Regions from separate parts of the Kytococcus schroeteri genome, predicted to be linked through region 2. Evidence: predicted binding sites of a transcription regulator. Region 2 holds the regulator's gene; the other holds the start of a gene.
The links. Region 2 encodes LexA, which represses DNA repair genes until DNA is damaged. Its sites were predicted from a motif close to TCGAACANNTGTTCGA; they were not measured.
Positions count from the first base shown of each region.

Region 1 (4,407 bases), on a different contig from region 2:
GGTCCGTCCGGTGCGCGACGAGATCCGGCGGCGTGTGGAGGAGCTGCTGCGCTCCCTCGGCGTGGAGCCGATGGCGTGGCCGCGGCCGCAGGAGCGCGTGGTGACCTTCGTGTGCTCGAGCAACCGGGGCAAGTCGCAGATGGCCGCCGGGCTCATGCGGCGTCTGGCCGTGCCCGGCGTGCAGGTGCTCAGTGCCGGCGTGGCCGCCGCGCCGTGGGAGAAGGGCGTCAACGGGGAGTCGGCGGAGTCGCTGGGCCTGGTGGGCGCCTCGCTGGCCGGGGAGCACCCCAAGCAGCTGACGCCGGAGCTGGCGGCGGCGAGCGACGTCATCGTGCTGGTGGGCGACAACGCGCAGCTGCCGGCGGAGCTGGAGGGGCACCTGCCCGGTGACGTGCGCCGGTGGAGCACCGAGGAGCCGTCTGAGCGCGGACTCCAGGGCGCCGAGCGCATGGCGGCCCTGCGCGACGAGATCGACGGCCGGGTGCAGGCGCTGGCGGACGAGCTGCGCTGAGGCACCGGTGGACGCGGAGGCGGACGTCGTCGTCATCGGCGGCGGGCAGGCCGGACTGGCCACGAGCTACTGGCTGCGGCGCGCCGGCATCGGGCACGTGGTGCTCGACGACGCCGACGGGCCGGGTGGCGCGTGGGCGCGGATGTGGCCGAGCCTGCACGCGTTCAGCCCGCCGCAGCACTCGTCGCTGCCCGGGTGGCTCATGCCGCGGTGGACCGGTGAGGGGGCGTTCCCCTCGCGGCAGCACGTGGCCGACTACCTGACGGCGTACGAGGAGCGCTACGAGGTGCCCGTCCAGCGGCCCGTGCGGGTCGATGCCGTGCGGCGCGAGGGCGAGCGACTGGTGGTCGAGGGGCGACCCGAGGGCGAGAGATCGGCCTGGTGGGGGCGGGCCGTGGTGAGCGCCACCGGCACGTGGTCGCGGCCGTTCTGGCCGAGCGTGCCGGGCCTGCGGGAGTTCGCAGGCGCACAGCTGCACTCGGCGCAGTACCGGGGGCCGGAGTCGGTGCCGGGCGGGCGGGTGCTCGTGGTGGGTGGAGGCAACACCGGGGCGCAGCTGGCGGCGGAGCTCGCGGCATCGCGCGAGGTGGTGTGGGCGACGCAGCGTCCGCCACGCTTCATGCCGCCCGAGGTGGACGGACGGGTGCTCTTCGACGTGGCCACAGCACGGCGGGCCGCCCTCGATGCCGGCCGTCCGGACGACGGCGGGGTGGGGACGCTCGGCGACATCGTGCAGGTGCCGGAGGTGCGCGCGGCCCTGGCCGAGGGGCGCTTGGGTGCCGTGCCGATGGTGGCGCGGCTCACCGCATCGGGCGTGGTGTGGGGCGAGGAGGCGGCGGAGGCGGCCGGTTCCACGTGGAACAGCCCGCCCGTGGCGCCGGGCGAGGAGCTGCCGGTGGACGCCGTGCTGTGGTGCACGGGGTACCGACCGGCGCTGGCCCACCTGCGCCCGCTGGGGGTGCGCGGTGAGCGCGGGCACGTGGCGGTGGCACCGGGGTCGATGACGCGGGCCGCCGGGGAGCCGCGGCTGCACCTCATGGGCTACGGAGACTGGACGGGGCCGGCGTCGGCGACGCTCATCGGAGTGGGGCGGCCCGCACGCGCGGCGGCGCGGGAGATCGAGGAGGTGCTGCGGTGAGCGGGGCGGGGTCGGACGGTGCGTGGGGCGCGGTCGAGGCGTACCGACGGTCGTTCGGGGCGCTGTGTGCCGGGGTGCACGACCTGCTGCTGGACGCGCTGCCCGCCGGGCGGGTCCTGGACGTCGGGTGCGGTCCGGGCGGGCTGCTGGGACGGGCGCTCGACCGAGTGTGGGACGTGGCGGGGGTCGACCCCTCACCCGCGATGGTGGCCTGCGCCGCGCGCGTGGCACCCGGACGGGTGGAGGTCGGCGGGCTCCCGCGCCTCACGGTGGCGAGCGGGAGCCAGAGCGGGGTGGTGGCGAACTTCGTCGTGAACCACCTCGGCCACCCGGTCGACGGGGTGCGCGAGATGGCGCGCGTGCTGGCGCCGGGCGGACGCGTGGCGATGACGGTGTGGCCGGCAGGAGGCGCCGGGTGGGGTGGGCTGGTGGGCGAGGTCTTCTCCGCAGCGGACGCACGGGAGGTGGCGCCGGAGCGACTGCCCGAGGAGGTGGACTTCCCGCGGACCCCGCAGGGCCTGGCCGGCCTGTGTCGGGAGGCCGGGCTGACGGTGCGCGAGGCCCGGACCGTGGAGTGGGAGTGGGCGGTGGCCCCGGCGGACCTGTGGGCGGGTGTCGAGGCGGGGATCGCCGGGCCCGGGCGCAGGTTCCTGGCGCAGGACCAGGCGACCCGGGTGCGGGTGCGGGAGGCGTGGAGGGTTCGGGCGGGAGCCCGGGCGCAGGGTGGCGTGCTGCGCTTCTGGAACGAGGCGGTGCTGGTGGTGGGTGAGCACCGATGAGCGGATGTCCACAGGGTCCGCTGGCCGGGCAGCCCCAGCATCACACCGTCCACATGTTCGATGCGCGGGTTGCACTTGATGCAATACATGTACTATTCTTGAGGTAGCCGGTCGGACAGGGGGTCCGACCCTCGGTGAGCCACGAGGGGGTGGTGTACGTGCCCAAGACGATGCCGGAACGGTTCCCACAGGACGCAGGTGCGCCACCCCGCGTGGTCGACGGTGGCTCGACCACAGCCCCGATCGCGCCGGGGCAGCCGCCGGGCAGCGCCGGCGCCTGGCACGAGGTGACCGAGGCGTTCGCCGCCGCGGACCAGGCCGTGGACCGACTGCTGGCCGCGCTGACCGCGGCCGGCTCCGAGGAGGACCTGCCCGTCAGCCCCTCGGAGCTCGAGTGGTTGACCCGGACCGCCACGCGCTTCGGGGACCGGGGCCAGCAGGTCCGCGTACGCTCCCACTCGGTGCTGGCCACCGCGCGCCGGGCCGGGCGGGCCGTGCACGACGACGACGCACAGTTCGCGGCGGCAAAGAACGCCCGCACCTCTGGCGGGACGCGGCGCGACGCGGTACTGGCCGAGGCACTCGCGGAGCCCGTGGGCCCTCCCCCGTCTCCGGGGACCACGTCGGACGAGGCGGGAAGTCCCTCGACCCCTGAACCGGGGCCGCCCACCGCGCCGGGACCGCGTCCGTTGGCACGCGCGCTCGATGCGGGGCTGCTCTCCCAGGAGCACGCGATGGTGGTCCTGCAGGAGCTCGACGCCCTCCCCGCAGACGTGGACCCCGCACTACGACTCCGGGCCGAGGAGGTGCTCGTCCGCAAGGCCGAGCGACTGACTCCTCGTTCGTTGCGCCGGGCGGCTCGCCGCGTCCTGGGAGAGCTGGGCGTGCCGGAGGCCGTGGTGGACAGCCACCAGGACGAGCGCGTGCGCACTCAGGAGCAGAAGGCGTGGGAGGCCGCGTCCTTCTGGATGCGCGACAACGGCGACGGCACCGTCCACGGGCGGTTCACCCTCCCCGCGCTCCAGGGCCACATGCTCGGCAAGGTGCTCGATGCGCTCGTGGCACCGCGGCGACTGGCGCGCAAGGACGCGACGGACAGGACCCCAGTCGAGACTGCGGGGCCAGAGGCAACCGGGAGGGAGCACCTCTCGTGGAAGGACCGGCAGGTCGACTGGGCCCACGAGAAGGGCAAGGCCCTCTGCGAGCTGATCGACCACCTGCCCACCCACGAGTTGGGCGGTCGGACCAACGTCACGGTGCTGGTGACCACCACCCTGGAGACCCTGCGCGGTGAGACCGACCGAGCCGGCCTCACCGACACGGGGGTCGAGGTGTCTGCCGGCGAGGTGCGCCGACTGGCTGCCGGCGCGGGCATCGTCCCGGTGGTCCTCGGCGGCGACTCCGTCCCCCTCGACCTCGGGCGACGGACCCGGTTGTTCACCGAGACGCAACGCCGGGCCCTCGCCCTGCGCTACACCGAGTGCGCCGAGGAGAACTGCGATCGACCGTTCGCCTGGTGCGAGGTCCATCACGTGGACCCCTGGGGGTCCGGGTCGGCCCGGGGCGGCCCCCCGGGCGGGGCCACGGACCTGGTCAACGCCCTCCCCCTGTGCGGCCGGCACCACCGGCGGCTCGAGGACCCCTCGCTCACCCACACGATCACCTGCGACGGCGAGGGCCGCGGGGTCCTGCGTTTCCACCGGCGGGGCGGGCGGAGCAGGAGGGCGGACCAATGAGTGGACACCGCCCGCCCTGCCGTCGACCCACACGGGTCGGTCAGGTCGCTCATGCTGCCCAGGACACTCGGGCCGCTCAGGCCGTGGTGACCCCGTGGCGGGAGCAGGACGCCGTCCACCCGCGTGGCGTCACCTGCACCACCATGCGCCGACGGCAGGCAGGGCAGTACCGGGGCGGCTCCAGCTCGAGGCGCCGGGTGCAGGTGTCGTGCCCGGCATCCGCGAGCGGCTCGCCGCAGTGTC
Region 1 is NZ_JBHLVH010000011.1:93,418-97,824, forward strand. Features, by position in the region: partial or broken gene ACFFHC_RS05145 (arsenate reductase ArsC) at 1-73, shown strand, start outside; gene ACFFHC_RS05150 (arsenate-mycothiol transferase ArsC) at 71-511, shown strand; gene ACFFHC_RS05155 (ArsO family NAD(P)H-dependent flavin-containing monooxygenase) at 519-1,649, shown strand; gene ACFFHC_RS05160 (class I SAM-dependent methyltransferase) at 1,646-2,428, shown strand; gene ACFFHC_RS05165 (HNH endonuclease signature motif containing protein) at 2,563-4,164, shown strand; gene bsaP (biotin synthase auxiliary protein BsaP) at 4,241-4,407, opposite strand, start outside.
Region 1: ACFFHC_RS05165 (HNH endonuclease signature motif containing protein) is a predicted target of LexA. The motif match lies at 2,474-2,489, and genes of this name have one in related genera.

Region 2 (4,407 bases):
GGCGCCCTTCGCGCAGCGCGGCTGACGCCCGGCCGGTCCGGGGCAGGGCGGGTGGCCGACGAGCCGTCCGGTCCGGGCACGCACGTGTGGTGTGATGCTCTGCGTGCCCGACTCCCTGCTCCCGGACCCCGCCGGCGCCCAGATGGCCGCCGCCCGGGACGAGGCGCACCACGGACCCAGCTGGCGCGGACCCCGCCGTGGCACGGCCCTGTGCCTCTCCGGTGGCGGGTTCCGGGCCGCCCTGTTCCACCTGGGAGCCCTGCGCCGCCTCAACGAGCTGGGCATGCTCGGGCAGCTGCGCACCGTCTCGGCGGTGAGCGGCGGCAGCATCGCCGCGATGCTGCTGGCCGACCCCCGCCTGGGCTGGCCGACGCCGGACGCCCTGAGCCAGAGCATCGACTCGGCCGACCTGGTGGAGCCCGACCCGAGCGCCCCGCCGCTGCCGCGCGGCGACACCGTGCCCGGTGGCCTGTTCTCCGCCCCGCGGGTGGAGGGGTTCGAGCAGTACGTGGCCGAGCCGCTGCGTCGCCTGACCCGTCACAACCTGCGCACCCGCGCGCTGGTGTCGGGCTGGGGGCCCAAGGTGCGCCGCCCGGCCGACCGCAGCTCCCGGGTGCTCGCCGACCAGCTGGTGGACCACATCGACTGGTGGGCGGCCGACCTGCGGGAGGCCCGCCGCACCGCCGGCCCCGCCGTGGTGGTGGAGGCCACCGAGCTCGCCCACGGGGTCAACTGGACCTTCGCCGACTCCCGCGCCCACCCGCCGCGGGGCCGCGTCGGGGACTACCGGCTCGGCTACGGCGACCCGCCGGCGGGGCTGCGCCTGGCCGACGTCGTCGCGGCCTCGAGCGCCTACCCGCCGTACTTCGCGCCGTTCGACCTGGACGCCACGACGCTCGAGCTCAGCGGGGGTCACGCCGGGCACCTCGACGCGGCCGCCCGCCCCCGCATCGAGCGCACCGTGCAGCTGCTCGACGGCGGCATCTACGACAACCTCGCCCTGGAGCCGGTGTGGCGCGACCACGCCGGGGTGCTCGTGAGCGACGGGGGCGCGGTGTTCCGGGCCCGCAGCGCCCGCACGCCGTTGGGGCGCATCCTGCACGTCATCAGCATCGCCGCCGGTGGCGGGGAGGTGACGCGTCTACGCTGGCTGCACTCGGCCTTCAACTGGGGCGTGGTCGAGGGGGCCTCGTGGGCCATGGACTCGCGGGTCCCGCAGAGTTACCCCATCGAGGTGGCGGCACGCATCAACGCCATCCGCACGGACATGGACGCCTTCAGCGAGGCCGAGCAGAAGATCATCGAGCGGCACGGCTACGGGGTGGCCGACTCGGCCATCAGGCGGTACGCCCCGCACCTCATCCTGCGCGACGCGCCGGCGCGCTACCCGCACCCGGAGGTGGCCGACCCCGAGGTGGCGCTGCGGGCGCTGCGTGGGTCGGGGCGGGTGTCGCTCGTGGGGCGCCGGCCGCGGCGGGGGCGCGCGTGAGTGCCGGCGGCACCCTGCCCGAGGTGGCCACGCCGGTGACCCTGCCGCCGGAGGTCGTGGCCGCGCCCCAGGAGGTGGAGGCCCTCGCCGAGCTGCTGGCGACCCGCCGCCTGGCCGTGGTGACCGGCGCGGGGATGTCCACCGCATCGGGCATCCCGGACTACCGCGGACCGGACGGGGTGCGCCGCGTGCAGCCCATGACCATCGGGGACTTCCGTGCCGGCCCGGCCTCGCGGCTCCGCTACTGGGCGCGGGCCTTCGTGGGCTGGGAGCGGTTCACCGGCGCTCGTCCCAACACCGGCCACCGTGCGCTGGCCGCCCTGCAGTGCGAGGGGGTGGACACCGGGGCGGTCGCGGGCATCACCGGGGTGATCACGCAGAACGTGGACGGGTTGCACCAGCGGGCCGGGTCGCCGGACGTGCTCGAGCTGCACGGGACGCTCTCGCGCATCGTGTGCCTGGCCTGTGGGGCCACCGAGGAGCGCGAGCACCTGCAGGCGCGCCTGGCCGAGGCGAACCCCGACCACCGTCGGGTGGCGCTGGACGCCGGGCAGGTGCGTCCGGACGGCGACGTGGCCCTGGACGAGGAGGCCGTGGCGGCCTTCCGTGCGCCCCGCTGCCTGGCGTGCGGGTCCGACGAGCTCAAGCCGGACGTCGTGTACTTCGGGGAGAACGTGCCCCGCCCCCGGGTGGACGCGGCGTACGCGATGGTGGACGCCGCCGACGGGTTGCTCGTGCTGGGCTCGAGCCTCAAGGTGATGAGCGGGTACCGCTTCGCCCGGCACGTGCACCGCGCCGGGGGACCGGTGGTGGTCCTGACCCGCGGCTGGCACCGCGCGGACCGGGAGGCCACGCTCACGGTGGACGCGATGGTGCACACGACGCTTGCCGCGGTGGCCGACCGCCTCGGGGTGGGCGTCCCCGAGGCGTGACCCCCGTGCGGGAGCGTGGCGACCGGGTGCGCGCTGACCGGGAGTGCCCTGCGGGGGCTCAGACCCTGCGCAGCACCGCGGTGACCTTGCCCAGGATGGTGGCGTCGTTGCCGTCGATGGGGTCGAAGGCCGGGTTGTGCGGCTGCAGCCACACCTGGTTCTTGACCTTCTTGTAGGTCTTCACGGTGGCCTCGTCGTCGAGCAGCGCGGCCACGATGTCGCCGTTGATGGCGGCCTGCTGGCGGCGCACCACCACCCAGTCGCCGTCGCAGATGGCGGCGTCCACCATCGAGTCACCCTTGACGCGCAGCAGGAAGAGCTCGCCGTCGCCCACGATCTGGCGGGGGAGCGGGAAGACGTCCTCCACGCGCTCCTCGGCGAGGATCGGCCCGCCGGCGGCGATCTGCCCCACGACCGGCACGTAGGAGGCCGGCGGGCGGGAGTCGGCCGCCTCGGAGGGGTCCCAGGTGTCCTCCGGGAGCTTGCGGTACCCGCGGTCGCCCGGCCACTGGGCGTCGAGGATCTCCAGCGCGCGGGGGCGGTTCGGGTCGCGGCGGATGTAGCCCTTGCGCTGCAGTGCGTTGAGCTGGTGCTGCACGGAACTGGCCGAGGCGAGCTCCACCTCCTCGGCGATCTCGCGCATGCTCGGCGGGTACCCGCGCTCGTCGATGGAGCGGCGGATGCACTCCAGCACACGGGTCTGCCGGTCGGTCAGCGGCTCGTTCCGGCGCAGGCCGGGCTCGTTCTTCTCGGTCATGTCGGGGTCCCCCTTCGCGGGTCGTCGCGGCGGAGAACTGCGCGTCATGACGCCGGATCTCCGAGGTTGTCGGTGGTCACCGCTTCACTGCGTGGTGTCGGCAGGGCGTGCGGCGGGAGGTCCCGCTCGTACGCACGGCCGACAACCGGTGCACACAGGATACGACGTCACCGTCCCGCCAGAAGGACATCCGTTCGGGCGTGTCTTGGTGAGTGTCGGTCACCTGTGCTACACATAGTACAGACATGCGACGGACATCCGTCCGGACCTGGAGGAGATGACATGACTGCGATGACTGCGATGCCGCTGGAGGTGCGACCCGTTCGCCGTGGCGGGCGCCCGGTCGCGTCGGCCCGGGGGGCGGTGCGCCCGGCACCTCGCATGCGACTGACGGCCCGGGGGCGCGCGGCGCGACAGGCGCTCGTGATTGCCGTGGCGGTGGTGATGGTGCTGCTCGTCGCCTGGCAGGCGACCGGCGCCGGCCGGGACGCGGGGGTGGCCGAGCGCGTGGTGGTGGCCCAGGACCAGACGCTGAGCCACGTGGCCGTGGAGCACCTGCCCGAGGTGCCCGTGGACCGCGCGGTGCTCATGCTGCAGGAGGCGAACGGACTGGGCACCAGCCAGGTGCAGGCCGGTCAGGAGCTGGTCATCCCGCGTCGTTGACGAGGGAGTCGGCCCGGCCGGGGAGGAGGGACCGGCCAGGAGGGGGTCGAGGACTGCGTGGTCCTCAGGGACGTGTGGCCACGCGTGATGGGGTGCGCCGCGGACGTGAGACATCCGTGGCAGGGACGCCCCGTGAGGGAGAGAGCCCTCCCCACCGCCTCGTGGCGGTGGGGAGGGCTTCCGCTCGTGGGGGACCTGTCCGGGCGTGCCGTGGCCCGGTCAGTCGAGGGGGGTACCGGTGGCGCGACGCCACATGGGGCCGAGGCCCTCGAAGGGCGCGAACCAGCCGGAGATGTGCACGTCCATGACGAGCCCGTTGACGCCGGCGGTGAGGAAGTCGCTGGCGCCGCGCACGACCTCCACGGGCTGCAGGGCCAGCAGGTCGCCGGGCTCCTCCGCGTCGAGCATGCCCTGCTCCACCGCGAAGTGGCGGGCCCGCTCGCTGCTGGTGAACCCGAGCAGCATCATGGCGCCCTCGATCTGCGCGGCGACGGGAGCCACGGACCCCTCCGGCCCCGCGGGCAGGAACCACCAGCGCGGCAGGGCGAAACCGGCCCTCCACAGGG
Region 2 is NZ_JBHLVH010000013.1:189,827-194,233, forward strand. Features, by position in the region: gene ACFFHC_RS06620 (aminotransferase class V-fold PLP-dependent enzyme) at 1-25, shown strand, start outside; gene ACFFHC_RS06625 (patatin-like phospholipase family protein) at 104-1,489, shown strand; gene ACFFHC_RS06630 (NAD-dependent protein deacetylase) at 1,486-2,421, shown strand; gene lexA (transcriptional repressor LexA) at 2,480-3,178, opposite strand; gene ACFFHC_RS06640 (LysM peptidoglycan-binding domain-containing protein) at 3,461-3,841, shown strand; gene ACFFHC_RS06645 (hypothetical protein) at 4,061-4,407, opposite strand, start outside.